2 linked regions of the Asanoa sp. WMMD1127 genome follow. The protein of the gene in region 1 interacts with the protein of each later gene in a pairwise test. Links are inferred from orthologs where the notes say so. Each region holds a gene or a part of one and is shown on either strand. Other genes may lie near its edges.

The links.
Region 2: the proteins of O7635_RS21475 (region 1) and rsfS interact in binary tests that used the Escherichia coli proteins (3 or more experiments, as listed by UniProt). The link is inferred for Asanoa sp. WMMD1127 from one-to-one orthologs.

The regions. Positions count from the first base shown.
Region 1 is NZ_JARUBP010000001.1:4,485,011-4,499,723, forward strand. Bases 10,413-13,412 are described here. They hold O7635_RS21475 (AAA family ATPase), read right to left. Parts: upstream 12,444-13,412; coding sequence 11,382-12,443; downstream 10,413-11,381. Other genes in these bases: O7635_RS21470 (DUF5682 family protein), read right to left, coding at 10,413-11,389; O7635_RS21480 (DUF5691 domain-containing protein), read right to left, coding at 12,440-13,412. Also shown: O7635_RS21420 (urease accessory protein UreD), read right to left, coding at 50-814; urease accessory protein UreG, read right to left, coding at 804-1,526; O7635_RS21430 (urease accessory UreF family protein), read right to left, coding at 1,516-2,565; O7635_RS21435 (urease subunit alpha), read right to left, coding at 2,565-4,259; O7635_RS21440 (urease subunit beta), read right to left, coding at 4,256-4,672; O7635_RS21445 (urease subunit gamma), read right to left, coding at 4,669-4,971; O7635_RS21450 (hypothetical protein), read left to right, coding at 5,086-5,895; O7635_RS21455 (hypothetical protein), read right to left, coding at 6,268-6,495; O7635_RS21460 (YbaB/EbfC family nucleoid-associated protein), read right to left, coding at 6,585-7,352; O7635_RS21465 (VWA domain-containing protein), read right to left, coding at 7,417-8,604; more of O7635_RS21470, read right to left, coding at 9,002-10,412; more of O7635_RS21480, read right to left, coding at 13,413-14,713.
Region 2 is NZ_JARUBP010000001.1:7,893,755-7,908,445, forward strand. The notes cover bases 6,511-9,488. They hold rsfS (ribosome silencing factor), read right to left. Parts: upstream 8,222-9,488; coding sequence 7,799-8,221; downstream 6,511-7,798. Other genes in these bases: O7635_RS37805 (DegV family protein), read right to left, coding at 6,511-6,524; O7635_RS37810 (histidine phosphatase family protein), read right to left, coding at 7,179-7,802; nadD (nicotinate-nucleotide adenylyltransferase), read right to left, coding at 8,331-8,939; pepN (aminopeptidase N), read right to left, coding at 8,958-9,488. Outside these bases: O7635_RS37785 (hypothetical protein), read right to left, coding at 2-679; O7635_RS37800 (ComEA family DNA-binding protein), read right to left, coding at 4,654-5,496; more of O7635_RS37805, read right to left, coding at 5,679-6,510; more of pepN, read right to left, coding at 9,489-11,429; O7635_RS37830 (DUF397 domain-containing protein), read left to right, coding at 11,532-11,753; O7635_RS37835 (hypothetical protein), read right to left, coding at 11,768-12,289; O7635_RS37840 (tryptophan--tRNA ligase), read left to right, coding at 12,581-13,510; O7635_RS37845 (DHA2 family efflux MFS transporter permease subunit), read left to right, coding at 13,573-14,691. UniProt on the Escherichia coli protein: Functions as a ribosomal silencing factor. Interacts with ribosomal protein uL14 (rplN), blocking formation of intersubunit bridge B8.

The sequences.
Region 1 (14,713 bases):
ACGACCGCCCCACGCGGCCGTCCACACCCACCGAACGTAGACGGGAGCCTCAGCTTTCGCGGCAAATGTCGAGTTCCGCATCCGGATCATCGGCCCATGTGGTAGCCGTGAGCGCCGTCCGTAGCGCCCGGGCGTCCTGGGCGGCGGCCGTGATCAGGGCGGCTGGGCCGCGGGCGAGCGGCATCAGGGCGGCGGTGCCGCTGACTGCCGGTTTCGTCGGAGCTCCGGGGCCGACCAGCAGCAGCGTGCCGACGGCCCGGGCGGCGCCGGCTATGGCGGGGCCGTCCCAGCCTTGCGCGTGCGGGCCGATGCCGAGGTCGTGGCGGAGGATGGTGCGTCCGGCACAGCGGACGGCGGTGCTGGTGCGCAGGTCGCCCGCCGGCTCGGCGTGCCGGCCGGCGACGATCTCCTCGCGCCACGTGAGCCGGGCCCCGTCCGCGAGGTCCACGATGGACCGCTGGTGGTGGTCACAGCCGATGGCGGCGATGGTGGGTTCCGGCAGCCAGTCGAGAGCGGCTCCCGCTTCCACCGTTGCTACGACGTCGAGTCGGCTCGGCATCCGTGGGTCGCTGGGCTGGGCCAGAGCCGCGGCGATGGTACGGACGACGAGGTGGGCGCCGGTTCGCACGGTGATGGCGACGCGGAGGTCGTCGCCGCCGAGGGGACCGGCCGCGCCGCCGACGAAGTGCACCTCGGCGGCGCGGTGGTGCGGGTTGGTGCGGCGGGGGAGCAGGGGCGGCTCTCCGTACACCGTGGACAGCCGGGTGCCGCCGCGGCCGTCGGGCTCGGCGACCAGACGGGCCTCAGCCCGCACCGGCGGTGCTCGTCCGGGCGTCAGCGGTCGTGCCGGGCGCGGTGGCCGGGTGGCTGTGGGTGGGCGCCTCGGGTCGGTGGCTCGCGGTCTCGGGGCCGGCGGCGACCCGTTCGCGTACCCACGCGGCCACCGGCGTGGCCGCCGGGTCGCCGACCAGGGTGAGGAAGACGGTCGGCAGGTCGCCGCGCCGGGCGGCGGCGTCGCGGGCCATCACACCGAGGTCGGCGCCGACCAGCGGGGCCAGGTCGGTCTTGTTGACGACGAGCAGGTCGGCGGTGGTGACGCCCGGCCCGCCCTTGCGCGGCACCTTGTCGCCGCCGGCGACGTCGACGACGAAGATCTGGTGGTCGACCAGCCCTCTGCTGAAGGTCGCGGTGAGGTTGTCGCCACCGCTTTCGACGAGTACGAGGTCCAGCGGCTGTTGCGCCTCCAGCGCTTCGACGGCGTCGAGGTTGGCGCTGATGTCGTCGCGGATGGCGGTGTGCGGGCAACACCCGGTCTCGACCGCGCGGATCCGCTCGTCGGGCAGCACACCCGCCCGACGGAGGAAGTCGGCGTCCTCGGTCGTGTAGATGTCGTTGGTGACCACGGCGAGCCGGAGCTCGGTCGCCAGGGTGCGGCACAGGGCGGCGACGAGCGCGGTCTTGCCGGACCCGACCGGCCCACCGATCCCGATCCGCACCGCGCGGCCGTGTTCGATCTCAGGACGCAAAGAGACGCACCTCCCAGGTGGCATGCCGCTCGGCGTCGACGTCGAGCAGGATCGCGGAACCGGCGGGCAGGTCGTCCACCGGGTCGTCTGTGCGGGTGGCCGCCTCGGCGGCGATCCGGTCGCACGTGGGGGCGAGGCGGGCGACCAGCGCGTGGACCGCGTAGGGGTCGAGGCCGAGCAGCCGCACCCCCGCGGAGGCGGCACCGGTCACTCCACCGTAGACGGCGACCACGGCCGCCTCCTGCGGGCCGAGCCCGGCCGCCGCGGCGGCGATGCCGATGGCCACGGGGTGATGCGGGCCGGCCGCGGGCGCCGTTCCCCCCGGGGCGGGTCTTCCCGCCATGGCGGGCGTTCTGGCCGTGGCCGTCGTTCCCGCCCTGGCGGGAGCTTCGGCCGCGGGCCAGATCCGGCTGGTGGCGCGAAGCAGGGCCCGCCCCTGTGCGCGAGACGCCGCCCGCAAGGCCGGCGACGCCGTCCGCGCGTCCAGACCGTCATCCAGCGCCGCCACCCGCTCACGCGCGCCGTCGTCCGGCGCCGCCACCCGCTCACGCGCGCCGTCGTCCGGCGCCGCCACCCGCTCACGCGCGCCGTCGTCCGGCGCCGCCACCCGCTCACGCGCGCCGTCGTCCGGCGCCGCCACCCGCTCACGCCCGTCGTCCTCCAGCACCGCCACCGGCGCACGCATGCCGTCCTCCAGCACCGCCACCGGCGCACGCGTGCCGTCGTCAAGCGCCGCCACCCGCTCACGAGTCCCGCTGTCCGGCGCCGCCACCCGCTCGCCGGCTCGGCGCAACGGGTCATCACCGCAGAGCTGGCTCGGGCGGCGGGCGGGCGTCGCGGTCAGGGCGTGGCAGGTGGCGGCCGCGAAGGTGGCCGCGACCACGCCGGCGGTCGCCGTCCGGCCGACCAGGAAGGACTCGAGCGTGGCGAGGTCGCGGATCCGTCCCGCGGCCACGGCCGCCTCGACGCCGCCGGAGTGGGCGTGGCCGCCGGCGGGGAGCCGGCCGTCGGCCAGGACAAGGAGTGTGGACAGCGACATCAGAACAGGAAGTAGCGCTGGGCCATCGGCAGCTCCAGCGCCGGCTGGGGCGGGACCACCTCGCCGTCGATGCGGACCGTGAACGTGTCGGGGTCGACCTCGATGCGGGGGAGCGCGTCGTTGAGCGGCAGGTCGGCCTTGGTCAGCGAGCGGGTGTCGGCGACGGGCACCATCCGCCGGCTCACCGGCAGCCGGTCGCTGAGCAGCGCGTCGATGGCGGCCGGGGCGACGAAGGCGACGCTGGTCTGGGCGGGCACGACGCCGTACGCGCCGAACATGGGTCTGGGCAGCACCGGCTGCGGCGTGGGGATCGACGCGTTCGCGTCACCCATTTGCGCCCACGCGATCATGCCGCCCTTGATGACGAGCTGCGGGCGTACGCCGAAGAAGGCCGGATCCCACAGCACCAGGTCGGCGAGCTTGCCGGGCTCGACCGAGCCGACCTCGTCGCTGATGCCGTGGGCGACCGCCGGGCAGATGGTGTATTTCGCGACGTAGCGTCGGGCCCGCAGGTTGTCGTCCGGCCCGCCGCGGCGCTCCTTCATCACGTGCGCGGTCTGCCAGGTGCGCAGCACGACCTCGCCGGCCCGGCCCATCGCCTGCGAGTCGGAGCCGATGATCGAGATGGCGCCGATGTCGTGCAGGACGTCTTCGGCCGCCATCGTGCTCGGCCGGATGCGGCTCTCCGCGAACGCCAGGTCCTCGGGCACCGCCGGGTTGAGGTGGTGGCAGACCATCAGCATGTCGAGGTGCTCGTCGAGCGTGTTCCGCGAGTAGGGCCGAGTCGGATTGGTCGAGCTCGGCAGCACGTTGGGCTGTCCGGCCACCGTGATGATGTCGGGCGCGTGGCCGCCGCCGGCCCCCTCGGTGTGGTAGGCGTGGATCGACCGCCCGCCGATCGCGCGCAGGGTGTCCTCGACGAACCCGGCCTCGTTCAACGTGTCGGTGTGGATGGCGACCTGCACGCCACTCGCGTCCGCGACGCGCAGGCAGGCGTCGATGGCGGCGGGCGTCGTACCCCAGTCCTCGTGCAGTTTGAACCCGCCCGCGCCGCCGCGCAGCTGCTCCCACATCGCTTCCTGGCTGGTGGTGTTGCCCTTGCCGAGCAGCAGCACGTTGACCGGCCAGGGGTCGACGGCCTCGAGCAAGCGTGCGAGGTACCAGGCGTTCGGCGTCACCGTCGTCGCCTTCGTGCCCTCGGCCGGGCCGGTCCCGCCGCCGATCACCGTCGTCACGCCGCTGGCCAGCGCGGTCGAGAGCACCTGCGGACAGATCAGGTGTACGTGGCTGTCGACCGCCCCGGCCGTCAGGATCCTCCCGTTGCCGGCGATCACCTCCGTGCCCGGGCCGATCACCAGGTCCGGATGCACCCCGTCCATCGTGTCCGGGTTGCCGGCCTTGCCGAGCGCGACGATCCGCCCGTCCCGAATCCCGACGTCGGCCTTGACGATGCCCCAGTGGTCGAGCACGACGGCGCCCGTGATGACGGTGTCGACGGTGCCGTTGCCGCGGCTGACCGCCGACTGGCCCATCGACTCGCGGATCACCTTGCCCCCGCCGAAGACGGCCTCGTCGCCGTGGGAGCAGCGGTCCTCCTCGACCTCGATGAGGAGGTTTGTGTCGGCGAGCCGGATCCGGTCGCCGGTGGTGGGGCCGTAGAGGGCGGCGTAGCGCGGGCGGTCGAGGTGGCTCATCCGCGGCCGTCGCCGTCGAGCGGGTCGGCGGCTCGGCCGCCGGGCGGGGCGGTCCCCGTGGGCGAGCCGGCTCCGGTGAGCCGGTCGCCGGGCCGGGTGGGTTCGCCGTCGAGGGGGCCGGCGCATTCGCCGCGTAGGCCCGGGACGATGCGCCTGCCGCCGAGGGGGACGAGGTCGACGTCGCGGTCGATGCCGGGTTCGAAGCGGATCGCGGTGCCGGCGGGGACGGCCAGCCGGTGGCCCCACGCGGCGCGGCGGTCGAAGTCGAGCGCCGGGTTGGCCTCGGCGAAGTGGTAGTGCGAGCCCACCTGCACCGGCCGGTCGCCGGTGTTGTTGACGGTCACCGTGCGCACCGGCCGGCCCGCGTTGATCTCGATCGGGCCGGCGCCGAAGACGATCTCGCCCGGGATCATGGGATCGGTTCGTGCACGGTGACGAGCTTCGTGCCGTCGGGGAAGGTCGCCTCGACCTGGACCTCGGCCAGCATCTCCGGCACGCCGGCCATGACGTCGTCGCGGCCGAGCACCTCGCGCCCCGCCGACATCAGCTCGGCGACCGTGCGCCCGTCGCGGGCGCCTTCGAGCAGGAAGGCGGTGATGACGGCCGTCGCCTCCGGATAGTTGAGCCGCAACCCGCGCTCGCGCCGCTTGCGGGCCACGTCGGCGGCGACGTGGACGAGCAGGCGTTCCTGCTCGTGCTGGCTGAGGAACAAGGCTCACCTCCGGGGTGCTCGTCACTGCGGGCCGCGATCCTTTCACCAGCACGTTACGCATCCATTACGCCCCTTGTTGGTAGGGCACGCGGCGATGGTCGTACGCTTCGAGAAATGGACCGCCACCACCCCATCTGCCGCACCTGCGGCGTTCAGCGCGCCCGCGACGCCGACCGCACCATCTGCCCGATCTGCGCCGACGAGCGGCAGTATGTCGGCTGGGGCGGCCAGCGGTGGGTGTCGATCACCGAGCTGCACGCCGACGGCCATCGTGGCGTCGTCCGCGAGGAGGTGCCGGGCCTGTGGGGCGTCGGCGTCGAGCCCGCCATCGGCATCGGCCAGCGCGCGCTGGTGGTCCCCGGCCCCGGCGGCAACGTGCTGTTCGACTGTGTGCCCTATGTGGACGACCAAACCGTCGAGGCGGTCGAGGCCGTCGGTGGCCTGGCCGCGATCGCCCTGTCCCATCCCCATTTCTACGGGTCCATGGTGGAGTGGAGCAGGGCGTTCGGCGACATCCCGATCTACGTGCACGCCGCCGACGCGGCCTGGGTGCCGCGCTCGGGCAACGTCGTGCTCTGGGAGGGTGACCGCGAGGAGATCCTGCCCGGCCGCACGCTGGTCAACTGCGGCATCCACTTCCCGGGCGGCACGGTCCTGCACTGGCCGGGCCTCGACGGCAAGGGCGCCCTCTGCACCGGCGACATCTTCACGGTCGTCATGGACCGGCGATGGGTGAGCTTCATGCACAGCTACCCCAACCTGATCCCGGAGCACCCGGACACCATCGTCCGCGCGGTGTCGCTTGTGGACTCGATGCCCTACGACACGGTGTACGGCGGTTGGTGGGGCCGCGTCGTCTCCGGCGGAGCGAAGGAGCGCGTCCGCCGCTCGGCCGACCGGTATCTCGCCCACATCGGCCGCTAGCCTGCCGCCGGCCGGATGCGCCGCCGCCGTAGGGTCGCGTCGATCGGCCGGTGGCGGCGCCGATCGGCCGGTGGCGGCGCCGATCGGCCGGTGGCGGCGTCGATCGGCTGGTGGTCGCGTCGATCGGCCGGTGGCGGCGTCGATCGGCTGGTGGTCGCGTCGATCGGCCGGTGGCGGCGTCGATCGGCTGGTGGTCGCGTCGATCGGCCGGTGGCGGCGTCGATCGGCCGGTGGCGGCGTCGATCGGCCGGTGGTCGCGTCGATCGGCTGGTGGTCGCGCCGCGCACGCCGTCGCCGCGCGCTCCGCCATGGCCGCGGCTCGGTGAGCCGCACTCCTGGGCCCGCTCCCGCGTGCGTTCGTCTGCGGTGCGGTCAGCGCGATCGGCGGCGGCGTTTCAGGTCGCGGAGCCGCCACACGACGAAGAAGCCCGCGCCGGCGGTTACGCCGAGCAGGGCGCCGACGACGAGGACCCACGGCTCGAAGATCTCGGCCGCCCCGAACGCGATGATGAAGACCAGGAACATCGCGGTCGCGATGGCGATCGAGGCGACCACCGCGGCGAGGGTGGGCAGTCGGGTGCGGACGCGGCGGGCGGCCATGCGGTCCGGCTCGGGCCCGCGCTCATCGGCTGAGCCGCAGCAAGTCTTGATCTCGTCTACGTCGGCGTGGAAGCCGTCCTGCGCCGGGGTCAGCTCCGCCGCTCGTCGTCGGGGTTCGGCGGCGGGTTCTCGTAGCTCTCGACCAGCGAGCGGATGTCGAGGCGCGGGCCGGTCAGCCGCTGCACCCGGTCGGCCATGAGCATGGCGGCCTGCGCGGTCGCGGTCATCACGGTCGTGTGCACGATCCCGGCCAGGGTTGCCGGCTCGTGCCGGAACTGGTCGGCGCCGATGTGCACGGCCAGCAGTTCCCCGCCGGCCCGGACCTGCGCTTTCACGCCGCCGTCGGCGGAGCGGGCGGTCGCCGTCAGCTCGGCCAGTGCGGCGCGCAGCTTCGCGTAGCCGGCCAGCTGCCGTCGCGACTCGTCGCTGAGGCGGCGCAGCACCTCGTCGGCCTGCTGCCCCTCGCCGTCGACCGGACCGTCGGCCCCCAGGTCGTCGTGTCTCGGCGGCGCCGGGCGCGGCACCTCGGGCAGCTCGCCGCCGAGCATGCCGGGCAGCTCGGTGCGGCCGCGGCCGACGCTGCGGACGGTCTCGGTGACCGCGCCGATCGCCTCCACCGTGGCCTGCCGGACCGTCTCGACCACCAGCACGCCGAGCCGCTCCGGGCTGTAGCGGTAGGCGGCCCGCCCGAAGCCCAGCCCGACGATCGCGTTGCCGGGACCCGCGGTGACCTCGACGGCGCCGTCCGGTGTGGAGACCGTGGCCGTCGCCGCGGTCACGGCGTGCCGGAGAGCGTCGACGGTCTCCTTGAGCTCCGCCGGTGGCATGGGCTGCGGTATCGCGTCGAAGGCGCTCATCAGACCCCCAATTCCGAGCGCGCCGGTCGGGCGGGCAAACCCTAGCATCGATCGCGACGCCTGTTCATGTTCCGTGTGCCCGCTGTGCCCCCTCCCGTTCCGCGAAAGCCCGCAGGTCGTGCCGCTGGATCGCGGCGGCCATCAGATCCGGGAAAACGTCGGGAGTGCACGCGAACGCCGGCACGCCGAGCGCCCCGAGCGCGGCCGCGTTGTCGTGGTCGTAGCTGGGCGCCCCGTCGTCGGAGAGCGCCAGCAGCGCCACGACCTGCACGCCGGCCCCCACCAGATCGGCGACCCGGCGCAACATCTCGTCACGTACGCCGCCTTCGTAAAGGTCGCTGACCAGCACGAAGATGGTGTCGCGGGGCCGCGTGACCAATCGCTGGCTGTAGGCGATCGCCCGGTTGATGTCGGTGCCCCCGCCGAGTTGGGTGCCGAACAGCACCTCGACCGGGTCGCTGAGGTGGTCGGTCAGGTCGACCACGGAGGTGTCGAAGACGACCAACGAGGTGCGCAGCGTACGCAGTGAGGCCAGCACCGACGCGAACACTCCCGAGTAGACGACCGACGAGGCCATCGACCCGGACTGGTCGACACAGAGGATCACGTCACGCTGCACGGCGTTCCCGCGGCGGCCGTAGCCGATCAGCCGCTCCGGCACGACGGTGCGATATTCGGCCTGGTAATGCCGCAGGTTCGCGTGAATCGTGCGGTTCCAGTCGATGTCGCCGTGCCGGGGACGCTCGATCCGGCTGGCCCGGTTGAGCGCGCCGGTGACGGCCGCGCGTGCCTTCTGCGCGATCCGTTTCTCCAGGTCGTCGACCACCTTGCGGACCACCTGGCGAGCCAGGTCGCGGGTCTTGTCGGGCATGACCGAGTTGAGCGACAGCAACGTGCCGACGAGGTGCACGTCCGGCTCGACGGCGGACAGCATCTCGGGTTCGAGCAGCAGCCGGGTGAGGTTGAGCCGCTCGATGGCGTCGGTCTGCATGACCCGGACAACGCTCTGCGGGAAGTACTCGCGGATGTCGCCCAGCCAGCGCGCCACCCGCGGGGCGGACGCGCCCAGCCCGCCGGTGCGGCGTTTGCCCTCGGCCTCGCCCTGGCCCTCGCCGTTGGGGCCGCGGTCGTAGAGGGCAGCCATCGCCGCATCCATCGCGGCGTCACGCCCGCCGGGTTGCCCGAGCGACTCGTCGGCGGGTTCGCCGAGCGCCAACCGCCACCGCCGGCGCCGTTCCTCCTCAGCGCTCATCGCCTCTCCCGTCCACCGTGTGCGCCGCGGCGTCGCCCCACGGACCGCGGCGCCGCAGCCGCCGTGCGCGCCGCGCTGACCGCGTCCTGTTCGCTGTGCCCGGCACAACGTGGCCCCGCGAGTCGCGGCACCGCAGCCACCGGGCGCGCCGCGCTCTCCGCCTCCTGTTCGCTGTGCCCGGCACAGCGACGCCCCGCGAGTCGCGGCGTCGCGGCCACCGGGCGCGCGGCGTTCATCGCCTTCTTGCCCGCGGCGCGTGGCGTCGCGGACACCGGATGCGCTGCGTTCATGGCCTTTCCCGTCCGCGGTGGGCGGCGAAGCGGCGCCCCGTGAGCGGGCGCCTCGCGGCATCCGCGCGCGCGACGGTCGCGGCTCCGGTCGTGGCGCACCAGCGTCGTCATTCGATCCTCCTGCCCAAGAGAGTGCTCAGCGTGGGTAGGGCGAGTGCTGCCGTGTCGTGGTCGAGGACCGCGGTGGTGGTGCGGGCGTTGGCGCCGCCGCCGGCTACGCGTTCGCCGATGCCGCGGCGTTCGCCGGTTGCGAAGGTGCCGAAGGTGCGGCGGAGCAGGGGGAGCACCTCGGCGAAGGCGTCCGCCGGGATGGCGGCCAGCCACTCGTCGACGAGGGCGAGCAGGTCGTCGTCGTGCATCAGGAGCAGGCCGCCGCCGGCCAGGAAGCCCTCGACCCAGGCGGCGCCGGTGGCGGCGGGCACGCCGGCGGTCAGCGCGCGGCTCAGGCGCAGGCCCGCGTCCTTCGTGGACAGTCGGCCGGCGTCGTGGAGGAGCCGGGTGAGCCGGCCCGCGAGCAGGCCGTGCAGGTCGTCGCGGGTGGTCATGGCGGTGAGGGTGTCGAGCCACCGGGTGCGTTCGGCTTCGTCGCCGAGCAGGGACACCGCCGAGTGCACCGCGTCGATCCGGTCGCGTAGCTCGGCCGCCGCCTCGTCCGACAGGCTCGATGCGGCCGGCGGCAGCGCGGCGTAGATGCGGGCCAGCAGGCCACGGACGACCGCGGCCACGGACGCGACGTCGGAGCGGCGTACGTCGCCGTAGCGGACCGTGCGGGCCAGCGCGGGGATCGCGGCCATCAGGTGGGTCACGTCGGCGTCTTCGGCGGCGCGGGCGTCGAGGGCGCGGAGCACCGCGGGCCGCGCCCCGGGCAGGTCGGCGAGCAGGCAGGTCTCCAGCAACGCCGTGACCTCGGCCAGGGTGGTCGCCTTCGCGGCCGCGGTGGTGACCTGGGCGGTCGCCGCGCCGACCACGGTCGTGCCGTAGCCGCTCGCCTCCACCAGCCGGATCGAGAACTCGGGCTGCCAGCGCAGGGCCCACTCCTCGCGGAACGTACCGGTGCTGCCGCGCCGCTCTTCCGGCTCGCCCCACGGCACGTCGAGGCAGCGAAGCTGGTGCAGCAGGTGGCTGCGGGCGAGGTCGGTGTCCTTGCGCAGGTCGAGGTCGAGCGCCCGATCGAGGGCCGACGGCTTCAGGCGCGCGGCGCGCTGGCGGGCTTCGAGGTCGCGGGCGAGCGGCACGGTGGGTACGCCCTCCGGCACCTCGCCCAGCCGTTCGCCGACGACCAGCCGGCGGCCGATCAGCTGGAGCCGCAGGTCGTCGCCCTCGCAGAGCACGGCGCCGGCGGCGTCGGTGACCTCGGCCAGCCCGGCGAGCGGCCGGCCGCGCATCGTGGCCAGCGCCTCCGCGAGCCGCGTCGCCTCGATCACGTGGGCCGGCGACGTGTCGACACCCTCCTCGCGGAGCACCCCGGCGGCGCCGACGAGCCAGCGGGGCACCACCTCGTCGCTGGTCGTGAACAGGTGGTGGTACCACCCCGGCGAGTCGACCCCCGCTCCGTAGCCCTGCCACGACGCCAGCCGCCCATAGGTCCACGGCACCCAGGTGAACCGCACCTTCCCGCGCCGCCGGCCCCCCTTGAGCAACGCCGCGTCGTGGGCGGCGGTGACCTTGGCGCTCAACGCCGGCACGTGCCACGCGCCGCAGACCACCGCGATCTGGTCGTGCTCCTTGCGCACCTGGCGCAGCACGGTCCGCATGTGCGCCTCGCGCACGAGGTCGTACGGGTCCTCCAGCGCACCGGACCGGACCGCGGTCATGGCCTCTTCGATCGCCTCGAACGCCGGCGCCTGCCGGTGCTCGACGACGTCCTCCCACCAGCGCTCCGGGTCGTCATAGCCCGCGGCCGCCGCCAACTCACCGATGGGATCCACCGGCCGCAGCTCCGGCGCCGGCGGTCCCGGCATGGGCCCGTCGTCCTCTTCCGACTCGTCAGAGTCGCCCACCGCACCCTCTCCGGGACCGCCGCCCGCATCCGTGTCAGCCGCGTTCGCGATCGCCGCGCCCGCAACCGGCCCACCCGGCGTGTCCGATGTGGAGTCAGCTGGTTCGCCGTTCGACGGCGGCTCGTCAGTTGCCTGGTCGTCGGGATCGGGCTCGGGCCGGGCGGCTTTCGGGCGCGGGGTGGTGAGGCGGTGGGCGAAGGGCAGGTCGAAGAAGCGGACCGGGACGCCGTTGGTGACCGCCCATCGGATCGCCTGCCATTCCGGCGAGAAGACGGCGAACGGCCAGAAGGCCGCGCGGCGGGGGTTGTCGGCCGCGTAGCCGAGGAGGGCGACCGGTGGGCGCAGGCGGTCGTCGGCGACCCACTGGATCAGGTCGTCGGCCTCGGGCGGGCCCTCGACGAGCAGGATGTCGGGTCGTTGTTCTTCGAGGGCGCGTACGACCGCACGGGCCGAGCCTGGCCCGTGGTGGCGGATGCCGTAGTAGCGCTCAGGCATCGCGGGCGGCTCGGTAGAAGTCGGCCCAGCCGGGGCGTTCGCGGACGACGGTCTCCAGGTATTCGCGCCACACGACGCGGTCGGAGACCGGGTCCTTGACGACGGCGCCGACGATGCCCGAGGCGACGTCGCCGGCGCGCAGCACGCCGTCGCCGAAGTGGGCGGCCAGCGCGATGCCGTTGGTGACCACCGAGATGGCCTCGGCGGTCGACATCGTGCCGGTCGGCGACTTGAGCTTGGTGCGGCCGTCGTCGGTCTGCCCGTCGCGTAGCTCGCGGAACACCGTGACGACCCGGCGGATCTCGTCGAGCGCCGTCGTCGTCTCCGGCAGGTCGAGGGAACGCCCGAGTTGGGCCACCCGCCGGGTGACGATGTCGATCTCCTCGTCGACGGTGGCCGGGACCGGCAGGACGACGGTGTTGAACCGTCGCCGGAGCGCGCTCGACAGCTCGTTGACCCCGCGGTCGCGGTCGTTGGCGGTGGCGATCACGTTGAAGCCGCGTTGGGCCTGGACCTCGGTGTTGAGCTCCGGGATCGGCAGGGTCTTCTCGGACAGGATGGTGATCAGGGCGTCCTGGACGTCGGAGGGCACCCGGGTCAGCTCCTCGACCCGGGCGATCGTGCCGCCCTCCATCGCGCGCAGCACCGGGCTCGGCACCAGGGCGGCCTCGGACGGGCCTTCGGACAGGAGGCGCGCGTAGTTCCAGCCGTAGCGGATCGCCTCTTCGGGCGTGCCGGCGGTGCCTTGGACGAGCAATGTGGAGTCGCCCGAGATCGCTGCCGCCAGATGCTCGGAGACCCAGGTCTTGGCCGTGCCGGGCACGCCGAGCAGGAGCAGCGCCCGGTCGGTGGCGAGGGTGGCCACGGCCACCTCCATCAAGCGGCGCGAGCCGACGTATTTCGGTGTGATCTTGCCGCCGTCGCCCAGCAGGTAGGTGACCACCGCCTGCGGCGACAACCGCCAGCCCGGCGGGCGCGAGCGGTCGTCGTCGGCGGCCAGCGCGGCCAGCTCTTCGGCGTAGAACTGTTCCGCGTGCGGACGCAGGGCGGTCATGCGAACTCCTCGATCATGTCGTTGCGGAAGCCGAGCACGGCGGCGAGCTGGGCGAGGTAGCGGGCGGAACGGCGGCCTTCGGGCAGACCGTCCAGCGAGCGGACGAGCGCCTCGACCCGGCCGACGAACGAGGTGGGCATGGCCGGCATCGCCAGCCGGCACAGCTCGGACAGCTGCCAGGCGTTGTCGGGCGCCAGCACGGCCATGGCCCGCAGCGCGGCCGACGCGAGCTCGTCGGACCAGTCGTCGGCGCAGAAGTGCAGCAGCCGGATGCCGGCGGCGGTGTCGCGCCGCAGGGCCGCGGCGACCCGCCGCCCGCGGTCGGCGGCCGGGAGCACCTCGAGCAGCGGCCAGGTCAGCCGGTCGCCCAGGCCGTCGCCGTTGGGCGACGGGGGCGCCGTGTCGGCGAGGTCGAGCAGCGCGGCCGCCCAGCCGGCATCGCGCTGGGCCGCCGTGGCTCGGGCGAGCCCCCGCAACAGGACCGGCTGCCAGCCGTCGGCGACCGGCAGGGCCAGCACCTCGCGCGGGCCACGACCGGTCAATGTGGACCAGAACGACAGCGGCGTCGCCGAGACGACCTCTTCCAGCAGCCAGGCGCCGAGGCCGACGCCGCGCGGCGGTGACGGGTCGACGTCGTCGCGGAGCATCGGGCCGTCGATGGTGGTCGGCGCGGTGACGGTGAGCGAGCCGTCGGCGAAGTGGACGCTGGCCGCCGTGCGCGCCGCCATCCGCTCCCCGAGGGCGGAACCGGGCAGCTTGCGCAGCAGCTCCGCGGCCACCTGACGGATCTCGCGGCGCCGGTCGTCGAGCGCGTGCTCGATCAGCGCCTCGTCGCGGCGGTCCAGACCGGTCTCGAGCGCGCCGAGCAGCAGCACGCGGTCGTGCGGCGGTTCGGCGTCGAAGGTCTCGGCCAGCAGGTCGAGGCCCTTGGCCGGGTCGGTCGCGCGCAGCGCCACCAGGTAGGCCAGCCGTTCGCCGGGCGTGCCGGTCAACCAGTCCTGCGGGTCGGCGGTCTCCGCTTCGCCCCCCACGTCACGGAAGTAGCGCCACTCGCTCTGCCGCTGGGCGAGCCACGGCCCGCGCCGCCCGGCGACGACACCGAGCGCGGGCCGCAGCGCCGTGTCGCGCCGGCCGAGATCGAGCAGCAGCGGCAGCGTCTCCGGCGGCACGAGCAGCTGGCGCCTGCCGGCCTCCAGCAGCCACTGCCCGAGCACCGCCCGTTGCGCCGGACCGCCCCAGCCCGTCGCGCCGTCGGTGAGCAGGACGTCGAGCCGCTCGGCTGCGGCCGGCGGGACGATCGGTCGCGCCTCGTCGGGTGCGGGCGCGATCGTCGGGCGGCCCGCCAACGGTGTCTCGCCGGCCCGCCGGTAGGTCAGCGCCACCGCGGACGCCTCCAGCAGGGCGCGCGCCGAACCGCCCGAGCCGACCCAGGAACGATCGGCATCGTCGGGCACCAGATCCGTGGCGGGCGGCGCTACGCCGGCGGGCTCGTCGCCGCCGCCGAACGGCACCGGAGAGTGCAGGCCGCGGGGCACGGAGAGGGCCAGCCGATGGCCGCCGCCGACGTCGATGCGCTCCGCCGACCACGGGCGGCGGGCCGTGCCCACCAGCGCCGCCGACAGCAGGTCGGACGGCAGCTCGGGCGGCCCGCCCGGCGCGACCCGCGGCTCACCGGGCAGCGCGGGCACATGCCGCCCCTGCGGCCAGGCGGCGAGCGGCCGGAAGCCGCCGTGCCCGTATTCGCCGGCCACCACCACCGGCCGGGCTCCGGCGGCGGCGATCAGCCAGAACGGTCGCTCGTCGTCGGGATGCAGGGCCACCGCGTCACCGGCCGGATCGACCAGGCGGCCCTCGTCGGTCGGGACCACGTCGGCGAGCAGCATCGGGGTCGACTCGCGCCAGGGCTCGGCCGCCACCGCGCGGGCATGGTCGGCCACCGCGGCCCGCACGGGAACCGCTCCGACGGGCGCCAGGGCCGGCTCGGGCGGGCCGTAGCGCGCCTTGACCAACGCCCGCCGTGGAACGGCAGCGGGATAGAAGCAGAGGCCGGCGTCGACCACCGTGCCGGGCTCGAGGTCGGCGGGCAGCGTGCCGCCGGTCGGCGCGAACGCCAGGACCAGCGCGAACTGACCCGTCTGCCGGCCGCGTAGCCACGTGCGGCGGCTGGTCAGTCGGTCGTCGGCCGCGTCGAACCGGCCCAGCACCTCCCAGTGGTCGCGCACCTCGGGCTCGGCCAGCACGTCGTCGGTTGCGACCGGGTAGCCGACGCG
Region 2 (14,691 bases), 3.4 Mb from region 1 along the record:
CTTATTCGTAGCGGCGGGTTGCGGCGTGGCGGGCGCGTTGGGCAGGGGTGTCGACGACATCGCGGCCGGACGGGGCTCGGGCTGGGCGGCCCGGCTGGAGGTCGATCGGTGGCGCGTTGACCGCCGTGGCGGTGTTGGCCTGGCGGGCCACCGGGATTGCGCCGCCGTGAGATCCATGCCGGCGTTCCGCGGTGTCGGTCAGGTCGTCGTCGTCTGCCCAGTCGTCGGTGTCCAAGACCGGCAGGCCGGCGTCGGCCGCCGCGGTAGCGGTGGGCGGGGCTGCGGGACTGGGCGGGGCCGAGCGGTAGACGCGGCCGACCTTTTCGGCGCCGGCGCCGCCAGGCACCTGGGCTCGGCCGACCGTCCGGAAGGGGCGCATCGGGCGGCGGACCGACGCGCGACCTTCGCGGTGCGCCGCCGCGCGTACCGCCGCTCCGGCGACCAGGTCGTTGATCTTGACCATGGCGGCGATGCAGACCGGTAGGAGCACGACGCCCCACAGCGGGATGAGCTCGGCCAGCGCGAGGATGATCGCGAACGCGGTCGCGCCTTCGAGGAAGACGAAGCACACCGTCGAGCTGGGGTTGATGTGGCGGAGCCGCAGCACGCGGGCGTAGAACGGGCGACCGCTCAGATCGCCGGCGGCGGCGAACTGGGCCGTGAGTCGTCGAACTGTCATCGGCTACCCCCACTACGGCGGCCGGTGGTCTGGGAACCGCCGCGGCCGGCGGCGGCGCGGGCGGCCGCGCGGCCGTCCGTCGGTCGGTTGGCGCTGAACCCCGGGCCGCCGGGCGCCTCGCCGGAGTCTCCGGAACGCGCGGCGACGACGGCGAAGACCGCGCGCTCGAGCGCGTACCCCCGGTCGTCGGCACCGCCCTTCACCTCGGCGTTGCAGTCGGCGGCGGCGCGCATCGCGACGACCAGGCCCTCGGGCGTCCAGCCGCGGGCCTGGCGCTGGGCCCGCTCGATCTTCCAGGCGGGCATGCCGAGCGTGCTGGCCATCTGGTAGGCGTTGCCCCGCCCCGCGGACGCGACCCGCGCGACCGTGCGGACGCCGTCGGCGATGGCGTCGGCGATCGGGACCGGGTCGACGCCGACGTGCAGGGCCCAGCGCAGCGCCTCGAGCGCCCCCGGGACGTCGCCGACCATCGCCGCGTCGGCCACGGTAAAACCGCTCACCTCGGCCCGGCCGCGGTAGTAGCGGGCCACCGTCGCCGCGTCGATGCGACCCTCGACGTCGGCGAGAAGCTGCGAGCAGGCGGCCGCCAGCTCGCGCAGGTCGTTGCCGACGGCGGCGAGCAGGGCTTCCGCCGCCTCCTCGGAGCCACGGTTGTTGCCACGCCGCAGCTCCTCGCGGACGAACGCGACTCGATCGCGATGAGACTTCAGCTTCGCGGCCGTGACCACCTCGGCGCCGGCGTTGCGCAGCCCTTCGGCGAGTGCCTTGGCCCGCCCGCCGCCGGTGTGCGTGACGATCAGCGTGACGTCGGGGTCGGGGTGCTTCGCGTAGTCGAGCAACGCCGCGACGACGTCCTTGCGCGCGTCCTGCCCGCCCCGCACGACCACCAATCGGCGCCCGCCGAACAGCGAGGGGCTGATCATCTCGGCCAGCTCGCCGGCGGCCAGCGCGTTGCCCTCGTACTGCCGGACGTCGGTGGACGCGTCGCCCGCCTTCGCGGCTTGAATTGCCTTGTCAACGGCGCGCGCCACCAGCAGTTCCTCGTCGCCGAGCACGAGTTGAATTGGGGGAAGGCCGCCGGTCACCGGGCCATACTCGCACGCGCTCCTGAATGACCGAACGTCCTCACCCAAATGAGTAGTCGATCACTCATCAACCGCAAATCGCGACAAATCATTGTGCGACACGGCTGCGCCGAGAATCCCGTACACGGGATCAGCGGCGATCGTGCGAGGCACCCGAGGCAACCACGGCGAGACCACCTCCTCTCCGCACGACCGCCAGGTCACCGGCGTGATCGGTACGCAGCACCCGCGCCCCGTCACGGGTGAGCCGCGCGAGCAGCGCCGGGTTCGGATGGCCGTACCCGTTGTCGACGCCGACCGACACGAGCGCCACCGCGGGGTCCACGGCGTCGAGGAACGCCGGCTCCTGGTAGGCCGAGCCATGATGCGCGACCTTGAGCACCTGGGCCCGCAGAGCACCCGCACCGTAGTGGTCGATCGTCGCCCGCTGCTCCTCCTCTTCGGCGTCGCCGGGAAGCATGACGCCCACCCCGTCGACGGTCGCCCGGAGGACGAGTGAGTTGTTGTTGGGGTCCGACCGTGTCCCTGACATTTCCACGGGCGGGCCGAGCGTGACCAGGTCCGTGGTGCCCACCGACCACCGCCAGCCGGCGTCGACGGCGGCGACGGTCGCGTCTGCCTCGGCGGCCGCGCCGACGACGAGGTCACGTCCCGCGTCCGGCTCCACATGGCGGGGAGTGATCACCGCTTCGAGGCGACGGCCGCGGCCGATGCCCTCCACGCCGCCGACGTGGTCGATGTGGAAGTGGCTGACGACCAGTAGTCGGACCGTACGTACGCCCAGCCGATCCAGGCAGCCGTCGGCCGCGGCCGGCTCGGGTCCCGCGTCGATGACCACGGCGCTCCCGGCTTCGGCGGGTAGCACCATCATGTCGCCCTGGCCGATGTCGCAGGCCACGATCACCCAGCCGGCGGGCGGCCAGGTGCTCGTGAGGACGCGTACCGGCAGGGCACCCACGACGGAGGCCGCCGCCACGACGGCGATCAGGCGGCGGGCGAGCCGGCGCCGGAACGCCACCAGGACGACGGCCGTGAGCACGCCCAGCAGGACGCCACCGCCGACGCCGCCGGGCCAGGGCAGGCTGCCCATGGGCGTGTTGGCGCCGTGGCGCGCGATCAGTACCAGCCACTGCGCCGGCCAGTGCGCGATCCAGGCGAGGAAGCCGGCGGCCGGCGGCCACACCGCGGACGCGATGGTCGCGAAGACGCCGAGAACCGTCGCGGGTGCCACGGCCGGAGCGGCCAGCAGGTTGGCCGGGATCGAGACCAGACTGACCGCGCCGGACAGGCCCGCGACGACGGGCCCGCAGGTCACCTGGGCAGCCGCTGGGATGGCGAGTGCCTCCGCGAGGCCGGGCGGCACGCGACGACGGCGCAGCCAGTCGCGCATCTTGGGCGCGAGGAGCAGCAGCCCGCCGGTCGCCAGCACCGACAGCGCGAAACCGGCGTCGCCGGCCAGCTCCGGGTCGAGCACGACCAGGATGACGATGGCGGCCGCCAGGGCCGGCACGGCGGCGCGGGAGCGGCCGCTGGCCAGTGCCAGGAGGCCGATCGCGCCCATGGTGGCGGCGCGGATGACGCTCGGCGACGGGCGGACCAGGATCACGAAGCCGACCAACGCCAGTCCACACAGGATGGCGGACGTCCACCGGCCGGCCCGGCACCAGCGCGTGATGAGCAGCACGAAGCCGATCACGATCGCCACGTTGGCGCCCGAGACGGCTGTCAGGTGCGTCAGGCCGGTGGTCTTGAAGTCGTCGGCCACGGCGGGGTCGAGGCGGCTGGTGTCGCCGAGGACCAGCCCCGGCAGGAGGCCGCCGGGTTCCGGCGGCAGGGTCGTGCAGGCGCGTTGTAGGCCGGCCCGGAGCACACCTGCGGCGCGTTGCGCCCATGACGGGCGGCCGACCAGCTCGGGCGCGGCGCCGGAGGAGATGACGGCGGCGGTCAGGTCGCCACCGCGCGGGCGGGCGAGCCTGCCCTCGAGACGTACGCGCTGACCCGGTAGTGGCGCGCCCCAGGCCTGGTGGGTCGCGAGGACGAGAATGCGGGCCCGGGCCTCGATCCGGTGCGCGTCGGTGTCGATCGGCCGGAGCCAGCGCAGGTCGGCGGTGACGACGTACATCGGTCGGTTGGCACCCCCGACGAGCCGCGGATCGTCACGGACCAGGACTTCGGCGACGACAGAGGCTCGCTCGTCGGCGTAGCCGGCCAGCGTCGGCGCGTCCCGCACCGCGACCCGGGCTGCGGTGGCGCCCGCTCCACAGACGACTCCTAGCAGCACCGCGACCGCGATCCGCCGCCACACTGGCGTGCCGAAAACGGCCCGCAGTCGCGGCCGCCCCGAGAGGCGACGCCGGAACCGACCGGCGCCGATCCGCTGTCGACCTGGATCGGCAACGGTCGCCTGCCGTGGCCAATCGACTTGGACCCGTTGTCGCGGCCAACCGGCGAGCCTTCGCCATAGCGGCCGATCGGCAGGAACCTCCCGCCGGAGCCAGTCGCCTTGAACCCGCTGTCGCGGCCAACCGGCGAGTACTCGCCATAGCGGCCGACCGGCAGGGACCCGCCGCCGCGGCCAGTCGATTCCAACCCGCTGTCGCGGCCAATCGGCGAGCACTCGCCACAGCGGCCGATCGGGTGGTCGCAGCTCGTTTGAGACGAAGCGTGGTCGCCGCCGACGGTCGCCGTCGCGGGCGTGCCGGGCGCGGCGGTTGGCGACGTACAGCGGGACCGCCAAGGTCGCCGCTCCGGCCGCGATGAGGGCACTGATCACCGCGCTCGCATACAGCGCTCCTAGTGCGCTCAGCCACGTCCCCAGTGCCAGGCCAGCGAGGCGGAGATCGGGTGGCGGTCGCCCGCCGGCGGGATCCGGCGCCGACAACTCGGTGGTCATACCGTCACCAGGTCCTTCAGGTCCTCGTAGCGGCTCGCGCCGATGCCGTCGACGTTGCGCAGGTCGCCGACGCTTTTGAAGCCGCCCTTGGCGGTGCGGTGGTCGAGGATCCGCTGCGCCAGGACGGGGCCGACGCCGGGTAGGGAGTCCAGCTCCGCCAGCGTCGCGGTGTTGAGGTTGACCTTGCCGTCGCCGGCACCGCCGACAGCCGGCCCGCCCGCCGACGGGTCCGGTGCGCTGCCGGGCGGCGGGGTGACGCCGACGAGCACCATCTCGCCGTCGGTCAGGCGGCGCGCGAGGTTGACCGTCGAAAGGTCGGTGCCGGGTGTCGCGCCGCCCGCGGCCTCCACGGCGTCGGCGACCCGCGCGCCGGCCGGTAGGCGTACCAACCCTGGTTTCCTGACCTTGCCCGCCACCGCCACGAAGATCTCGCCTGAAGCGCTGGTCGCTGGGCCCGCGTCGACGGCCGGTGGTGCGGAGACGGCGGTGACGGGTTCGACCTTCGGTCTGGCGCGGTAGGCGAAGAACGCCGCCACCAGCACCACCACGGCGGCGACGACCGCCAAGGCCTTGATGCCGCGCCGGCCGGGGTCGAAGGGCCCAGGCCCACCGAGGAGACGGCGGCCCGCGGGCTCGGGCTCGGGCTCGAAGCCTTCCGGCCGAGGAGACGGCGGCGACGGCTCGACCCGCGGGAACGTGGTCGCGAACGTCGCCGGGTCGTCGAGTCCTTCGAACGGCGACCGAAGTGGACGGGTCAGCGCCGTGTAGGGGTCGGCAGGGCTCGACTCGGCCGTCAGCCGGGCCAGCCGCTGGCGCACGAGCGCCTCGTCATCAGACACGCGGGCGACGTTAGGCCCGATGGCTCACCGGATGTACGCCGTCCGTCGCACCCTGTGGATAACTTCGAACTGTGGATAACCGAATGATCTTCGTGCGATTCGTCGACACTGGACGCCCTGTCTCACTTACGGAAGGGCTTCCCCCATGGCGCGATCACGGACCGGCGTCCACGCGGTGACGGCTAGGAGCGTCGGTGTACGACCACCGAAGCGAGCCCCGGACCCACATGCGCGGCGACGGCGGCGCCGATCTCCGTCACATAGGAGTCGCGCAGCCGCTCGCCCAGGCGCTCCTTCAGGCTGACCGCCAGCTGGTCGGCGCGGTCGGCGCCGTCGAGGTGGTGCACCGCCACGTCGACGTCGTCGTCGCCGGCCGCCTCGACCGCGAGGTCGACGAGGCGGGCGAGGCCGCGGCTGGCGGTGCGCACCTTGTCGCGGACGACGATGCCGCCGTCGACCACGTGCAGGATCGGCTTCACCGACAGCGCCGTGCCGAGGAGTGCCGACGCGGCGTTGATGCGGCCGCCGCGGCGAAGGAACTCCAAGGTGTCGACGTAGAACAGGGTCGAGGTGCGTTCCGCGGCCTCGGCGGCGGCGCGCTGGACCGCGTCGGCGTCTTCGCCTCGCCTGGCGGCCTCGCTGGCCGCCAGCGCGGGAAAGCCGAGCCCCATCCCGGTGGACTTCGCGTCGACGACCGAAACGGCGGGGCCGATCTCGGCGGCGGCGAGGCGGGCGGCCTCGACGGTGCCGGACAGCTGCGCCGACAGGTGCACGGAGACGACGGCGGACGCGCCTTCGTCGAGCAGACGTCGGTAGACATCCGCGAAGGCGGCCGGTGACGGACGGGAGGTGGTGACGGAGACCCGGCGGCCGCCGAGGGCGCGCGCCACCTCGATGGGGGTGACGTCGACGCCTTCGGACCCCTCGACGCCGTTGATCACGACGGTCAACGGCACCACCACCGCCATCGCCGCGTACGCGGACGGCGGCAGGTAGGCGGTGGAGTCGGTGACGACCGCTACGGGCATGCCGGCACGTTAGCCGAGATCAGCCACCGGCGCGGACGATGCCAGGAAGAAGGGGCCATCCAGCCCAATCACGAAAGCGACAAAGCCCAACCACCCAGGACGCCTCGGAACGCCACCGAACCGAGCGCCGAGAGGAGGCACGAGGACGACGCGAATCACGACAAGGCCGCGATCGGCTGGGCAAGCCCGGACCGCCACGCGAGCGCGAACCGCGCTGCGTACGCCAAGGCCACCAGGCCGGCTCGCGACGCACCGCGGGCGCGAACCTCAATGCGGGCGGACATCAACGCGGGCGCGCACATCAACGCGGCGCGCACATCAACGCGGGCGCGCACATCAACGCGGGCGCGCACATCAACGCGGGCGCGCACATCAACGCGGGCGCGGACCCAACCCGGGCTGCGGCCCGCGCTGCGCCGGGACGCGGCTCGGTCCCGCGGGCGCTGCGCGGGGACGCGGCTCGGTCGCGCGGGCGCTGCGCGGGGACGCGGCTCGGTCGCGCGGGCGCTGCGCCGGGACACGGCTCGGTCGCGCGGGCGCTGCGCGGGGACGCGGCTCGGCCGCGCGGGCGCTGCGCCGGGCCGCGGCGTGCCCGTCGGGACAAGGCGCCGGGGCGTGCCGTCGCGCTGCGGGCAGGCCTAGGAACAGAGGCGGTCAGATCTGGCTGTGTGTGCCCACGTTGTGGGCCATCAGTTGCCAGCCCGTCCCGCCCGTGCGCCGCGACCTGTCGCGCAGCTCGGTCCAATGGCAGTTGTGGAGCGACCCCAGTGTCCGGGTGGCCTCGTTGGGCCAGCCGAGCAGCGCACCGCAGCCCTGCCGCGCGGCGCCGCCATGCGTCGTCACCACGACCGTGCCGCCCGGAGCCAGCGACGCCGCGTCCTGCAGCGCCTCCATGACCCGCTTCGCCAGGTCGTCCAGGCTTTCGATGCCGCAGCCCGGCGAGGGCTCGCCGGCGCGCCAGCGGGCGTACTCCGTCGGGTGGCGGGTTTCGATGTCCGTGAGCAGTGAGCCTTGCCACTCGCCGAAATGCCGTTCGCGGAGTCGCACGTCCGGCGTGACCGACAGGCCCGTCAGCGACGCCAGGGCCGACGCCGTGTCGAAGGCTCGTGACAGGTCGCTGCTGATAAGGGCGTCGGGCTGGTACGTGGCCAGCAGCGCCGCGGCAGCAGCGGCCTGGTCGCGGCCCCGGGCGTTCAGGGGCGCGTCGGTCTGGCCCTGTACGCGGCCGCCCGCGTTGTAGTCGGTGTTGCCGTGCCGCCAGACGAGCAGCCTGGTCATTCGGTCGGGCTCGCCTCGTTGCCGGTAGGGGCGGCGGGGGCGGCCGGCACCAGGTCGCGGTCGAGGAACGGGATGGTCGGGCAGTCCTTCCACAGCCGGTCGAGGGCGTAGAACTCCCGCTCCTCGGCGTGCTGGATGTGGACCACCAGGTCGACGTAGTCGAGGAGCACCCAGCGGCCCCCGCGCTCGCCTTCGCGGCGGACGGGCTTGGCCTTTTCCGGGAGGTTGACCAGCCGCTCCTCGATCGCGTCGACGATGGCGAGGACCTGCCGCTCGTTGGGCGCGGAGGCGATCAGGAAGGCATCGGTGATCACCAGTTGGTCGGAGACGTCGATGATGACGATGTCTTGCGCCTTCTTGTCGGCTGCGGCCTGCGCGGCGGCGAGGGCCAGCTCGCGCGTGCGGTCGGTAGCGGTCACCTTGCTCCTCTGGTCGACGGCATTCCCTTCAAGCCTCTCACATGCCCGACCATCGTCCACCCAACCGCGGGCCCGAGGCGCCGCGCGCCAGCGGCTAGGAAACCGCAGCTCACGCTCGGTACAGGTGCCGTTTCGCTATGTATTGGACGACTCCGTCGGGCACCAGGTACCAGACGGGTTTGCCGGCGGCGACGCGCGAACGGCAGTCGGTCGACGAGATCGCCATGGCCGGGACCTCGATCATCGAGACCGCGTCGTCCGGGAGATGGTCGTCACTGAGGGTGAAACCGGGCCGCGTGACGGCGACGAAGTGCGCCAGCTCGAACATCTGGTCCGTGTCTTTCCACGACAGGATCCGGTCCAGCGCGTCTGCGCCGGTGATGAAGAAGAGCTGCGTCTTCGGGCCGTACATGGAACGGATGTCGCGCAAGGTGTCGACGGTGTAGGTGGGGCCCTGGCGATCGATGTCGACGCGGCTGACGTGGAACCGCGGGTTGGACGCCGTCGCGATCACGGTCATCAGGTAGCGGTCCTCGGCCGGCGAGACCTCGCGGCTGTCCTTCTGCCACGGCTCGCCGGTCGGGACGAACACCACCTCGTCGAGGGCGAAGATGTCGGCGACCTCGCTCGCGGCGACCAGGTGACCGTGGTGGATCGGGTCGAACGTGCCACCCATGATCCCGACCCGGCGGGCGCCGTGATCGTCGTCAACGTCCATCAAAGGATCGTATGCCCGTCATCGCCCCCGGGCAGCGAGTGCGAGACGAAGGTCATCGTCGTTGTCGATCACGACACGGCGCAGCACCGCCGGCAGGTCGTCGCGCGCCAGCATCGCCGCCGCCAGGTCGCGGGTGCGCTGCTCGACCGCATAGCGGGGGAACGCCAGGTCGGCGAGGTGCTCGGCCGCGTAGGGCGTGCGCCGCCGCGCCGCGGCCGGCATCTCGGCGAAGTAGCGCTCCACGTAGGGCGCCGTCAGCTCGGTCTGCTCGGGCTGGAACAGCCCCCGCGCGCACGCGTCGAGCAGCCGGTTGGACAGCGTGTCGTCGTCGATCACCGCGGCCCAGGCGGCCGCCTTGGCCTCGGGGTCGGGGCGGGCCGCCCGCGCCCGGGCCGCCCACTCCTCCCCCGCCGCGCTCCGGTCGGCGGCGAGCTCGGCCGCGATCCGGTCGGCGTCGACGGCCCCCAGCACCGCGAGCCGGTGCACGATGCGCCAGCGCAGCTCCTCGTCGACCTCGACGCCGGCCGGCACGTCGACCCCGTCGAGCCACCCGAGCAGGCGCGACGCGTCGACGCCGGCGTCGACCAGGGCCCGCATCGCGGCCAGCCGGCGCGACGCGCCGGCATCGGGGTCGGCGACCAGCACCTCGCACACGGACGCCACCCGGGCCAGCGCGGCCGCGCGATCGCCCGGCGCCAGGTAGCGGTCGATCAGGTTGCGGGCCTGCAGCAGCGCGTCGACCACCACGATCACCTCGGTCTCCGCCGGGAGGGCGGCCACCAGCAGGTCGACGAGGTCGCTGACCGGGCGCTCCGCGTCGCGTACGGCGTCGATCGTCGAGGTCCAGAGCACGGCCCGGCTCAGCGGGTCGCGCAGCCCGGGCAGCACGGCCGGCACCGCCGCCGCCGAGGCGGGGTCGAGCCGGATCTTGGCGAACGTCAGGTCGCCGTCGTTGAGCAGCAGCAGGTCGGGCGCCGGCTCGTCACGCAGCTGCGGCACCTCGGTGCGTTCGCCGTCGACGTCGACCTCGATCCGGCGGCGCAGGGTGGTCGCGCCGTCGGCAGCCCGGTCGTAGAGGCCGAACGCCACCCGGTGCGGGCGCAGCACGGCCCCCGACTGGACGATCGCGGCGGGCGCCTCGACGCGCAGCGTGTTGACACCCGGCTCGCGCAACCACCGCGCCGCCCACGCCGACAGGTCGCGCCCGCTGGCCGTCGACAGCGCGCCGAGCAGGTCGGCCAGCGTCGCGTTGCCGAACGCGTGGGTCTGGAAGTGCGCCCGGATGCCGGCCAGGAACGCCTCGTCGCCCACCCACGCGACCAGCTGGCGCAGGGCGGCGGCGCCCTTGGCGTAGGAGATGCCGTCGAAGTTGACCAGCGCGTCGGCCGAGTCCGGCACGCTCGTCGGGGCCACCGGGTGGGTCGACGGCCGCTGGTCGGTCTCGTAGCCCCAGCCCTTGCGGCGCATCCCGAACGTGGTCCACGCGTTGCGGAACCGGGTCGCCTCGGCCGTCACCCGGGTGCCCATGTATTCGGCGAACGACTCGTTGAGCCACAGGTCGTCCCACCACCGCATGGTGACCAGGTCGCCGAACCACATGTGCGCCATCTCGTGGGCGATCGTGGTGGCGCGCAGCTCGCGCTCGTTGTCGGTGACCGCCGACCGGTAGACGTATTCGTCGCGGATCACCACCAGGCCCGGATTTTCCATCGCGCCGGCGTTGAACTCGGGCACGAACGCCTGGTCGTATTTGCCGAACGGGTAGCGGAAGCCGAACAGCTCGTGGAACCGGTCAAGACACTGCCGGGTGATCGTGAAGATCTCGTCGGCGTCCTTGTCGAGGTGCTCGGCCACCGACGCCTTGCAGAACAGCGCCAGCGGCAGACCGTCGTGAGTGGACTCGACCACATGGTAAGGGCCGGCGATCACCGTGACGAAGTAGGTCGCCAGCGGCGGCGTGGTGACGAACTCCCAGCGGTTGGTGGCCCCCGCGGGCGACCGCGAGGCGACCGCCGCGTTGGCCGCGACCGTCCACGCCGCCGGCGCGGTCACCCGCATCGTCACCGGCGCCTTGAGGTCGGGCTGGTCGAAGCAGGCGAAGATGCGCTGCGCCTCGTCGAGAAAGGACGTGGCGTGCAGGTAGACGCCGCCGTCGGCCGGGTCGACGAACCGGTGCAGGCCCTCGGAGGTGTTGGAGTAGGCCATGTCGGCCTCGACCGTGAGCTCGTTGTCGGCGCGCAGGCCGGTCAGCGCCAGCCGGTTGCCGTCGAGCGCCGCCGGGTCGAGCGCCGCGCCGTTGAGCGTCGCCGCGTGCAGGCGAACGGGCTTGAGCTCGACGAACGTCGCCGAGCCGGGCTCCGCCGCGCGGAACCGGATCGTCGTGGTCGACCGGAAATGGTCGTCGGTCGTCACGTCGAGGTCGATGGTGTAGGCCTCGACGGTGATGGCGGCGGCGCGGTCGGTCGCCTCCTGTTGGGTCAGGCTGCGCATCCGCCTATCGTGCACGAACGTGTCCGGACCGGGCGACCCCACCCTGATGCGGTATAGCCTGACGGTCCGCCCCAGCGGCGCGAGCATCCGAGGAGCAGCGCGATGGCACACCACCCTAAGGGAGACTTCGACCTGGCGCGCGCCGAATGGCAGCGCGTCGGCGACGCCCCCGCCGAGCACGGCTCCGTCGAGGTCGCGTTCGTCGACGACCTCATCGGCCTGCGCAACTCGGCCGAGCCGCAGGGCCCCGTGCTGGTCTTCACCCAGGCCGAGTGGGACGCCTTCGTGGCCGGCGCCCGCGACGGCGAGTTCGACCTGGCCTGAGCGCACCGCGGCCGTCATGCCGCACCCAGCAGATGGCGGATGAGCTGCATGTGCCGGATCCGCGGCGTCAACGCGCGCAGTTGCAACGCCAGGTTGGTGGCCGCCAGGATCGGCTCGTCGTCGGGCAGGTCGAAACCCATCCGCTCGCGCAGCCAGGGCGACACCTGGGCCCAGCTGTAGTAGCTGGTCTCGCGGTCGGGTTCGAGCGGCGCCGGGAAACCGCCGGGCCCGCGCCGGCCGAGCGCCCACAGCCGGACGATCTCGCGCGAACGGCCGATCCGCGCGCCGATCTCGGCCAGGGTCAGCCAGTCGCGGTCCGCCACGCGTACGACGTGGAGGTCGGTCCTGGTCTCCACCTGCTGGATGGCGGTCGCGACGGCGTCGGCGAGCACGGACGCCGGACGGTCGAAGGCCAGCCGGTGCGTGCCGTCGGGACCGGTCTGCGAGCGTGGCGGCGCCGGCAACGTGGCCAGCCGCCGCCGCTCGATGAGGCCCGGCGCCCGATCGACCACCAGAAGGAACTGTTGGACCCGCATGGCCGCCTCCCCCGTCGGGCGCACCGTGCGCCCGTTCGCGACCGAGTCTGGTCGTCGCTCGGCTTCCCGGGAGGAGCCAGCGGAAGCCCGTTTCAGCTTGCGCGGGACACCGAGATGCGCTAGTCGCTGATAGCCTCCATCGCATGCGGACGCTGAGTTTCCTCGGCTGGTGGACGCCCTAGGGGCGGCCCCGCATCCGCGTGCCCAACGTCGACGGCCGCCCGAGTCCGGGTGGCCGTTTCGCGTGTCCGGCCCGGCTCCCGCGGCTACCCCGTCCTCCCGGAGGCAGCCATGACCCGCACCGTCACGACCCGCCGGCTCACCGGCCTCAAACCGACCGGCGAGCCGCACCTGGGCATCCTGCTCGGCGCGATCCAGCCGATGGTCCGCGACCAGTACACCAGCGACGCGACCGTGTTCCTCGCCGACCTGCACGCGCTGACCGCCGCGCACGAGCCGCGCACGCTGCGCGAGACCACCCTCCGCCACGCGACCGTGCTGCTCGCGGCCGGTCTCGACCCGGACCGGACCGTGTTCTACGTGCAGTCGCAGGTGCCCGACCACGCGGAGCTGCACTTCCTGCTGGAGCGCACGGCGGCGCGCGGCCGGGCGGCGTACCCCGTGTTGCAGGCCTCCGACATCCTGTTGCACGACACGGCGGAGGTGCCCGTGGGCGCCGACCAACGCCCGCGCGTCGCGCTCACCCGCGACATCGCGATGCGGTTCAACCAGCGGTACGGTCCGACGTTCGTGGTGCCGGAGCCGGTCACGCCGACGGTCGCGGCCCGGGTGATGGACCTCGCCAACCCGACGGTGAAGATGGGTCAGACGACGTCGTCGGCGTCCGGCGCCATCGGGCTGCTGGACCCGCCCGCCCTGGTCACCCGCAAGCTGAGCCGGGCGGTGACCGAGACCGACGGGATCATCGCGTACGACCCGGCGGCCCGGCCCGGGGTGAGCAACCTGCTGGAGATCCTGGCCGCGTGCGTGGGCGGGACACCGGTCGAGATAGGAACGGCGCTGCGGGGGTACGGAGATCTCAGGCGCGCCACGACGGAGGCGGTTCTCGGCCTGCTGGGGCCGTTGCGCGCGCGCTTCGAGACGTTGGCCCGGGATCCCGGCTACGTGCGGCAGGTGCTGGCGGAGGGTGCGGAGCGGGCGCGATCCCGTACTGCCGAGACCGTCTTCCGCGCGAAGCGGGCGATCGGGGTGCTCGCCTGACGCCTTGTCGTACCGCCGTGCTAGACCTGTCGACGCACGCTCACGTCCGAGGGGATCGCGTCATGACCGCATCGACCGGCGACACCGAGCGCCGCGCCCAGGCCAACCCGTGGCTCGTCCTCGTCACGCTCTGCCTGGGCTTCTTCATGATCCTGCTCGACACGACGATCGTGAACATCGCGATCCCCGACATGAGCACGAGCCTCGACGCCTCGCTCGACCAGATCCTCTGGATCATCAACGCGTACGTGCTGGTCTACGCGGTTCTCCTGATCACCGCCGGCCGGCTGGGTGACCTGTTCGGACCCAAGCGGCTGTTCGTGCTCGGGCTCGTCGTGTTCACGGTCGCGTCCGCCGCCTGCGGGCTGGCCTCCTCGCCGGAGCAGCTGATCGTGTTCCGGGTGATCCAGGGCGTCGGCGGCGCGCTGCTGACGCCGCAGACGCTCTCCACGATCACGGTGATCTTCCCGCCGGACAAGCGCGGCGTCGCGTTCGGCGTCTGGGGCTCGGTGGCCGGCGTGGCGACGGTGGCCGGCCCGACGCTGGGCGGCTACCTGGTGACCGACTTCGGCTGGGAGTGGATCTTCTTCGTCAACGTGCCCGTCGGCATCGTGACCGTGGTGCTGGCCCTGATCGCCATGCCCGACCTGCGGCTCAACCGCCGTCACCGGCTCGACTGGGTCGGCACGGCGCTCGCCACGGTCGGGCTGTTTCTCCTGGTCTACGGCCTGATCGAGGGCGAGTCGCACGACTGGGGCCGGGTCTGGGGTCCGATCACGATCGTCGAGCTGATCGGCGCCGGCGTCCTGGTGCTGGCCGTCTTCCTCTACCACCAGCACATCACCCGGACGGGCGAGCCGCTGGTGCCGTTCGGCATCTTCAAGGACCGCAACTTCGCCGTGATGAGCGGGGTCAGCGCCGCCATCGCGTTCGGCATGCTGGGCCTGTTCCTACCCCTGGTGATCTACCTACAGTCGGTGCTGGGGCTGTCGGCGCTGCAGGCCGGCATCGCTGTCGCGCCACTGTCGCTGCTGTCGATGGTGATCGCCCCGTTCGCCGGGCGGGTCGCCGACCGCGCGGCCGGCAAGTGGGTGCTGACGGCCGGGCTCGTGCTCTGGTGCGCGGGCATGGCGACGGTGGTCGCGCTGGCCGAGGTCGGCACCGGCCAGTGGGGCCTTCTA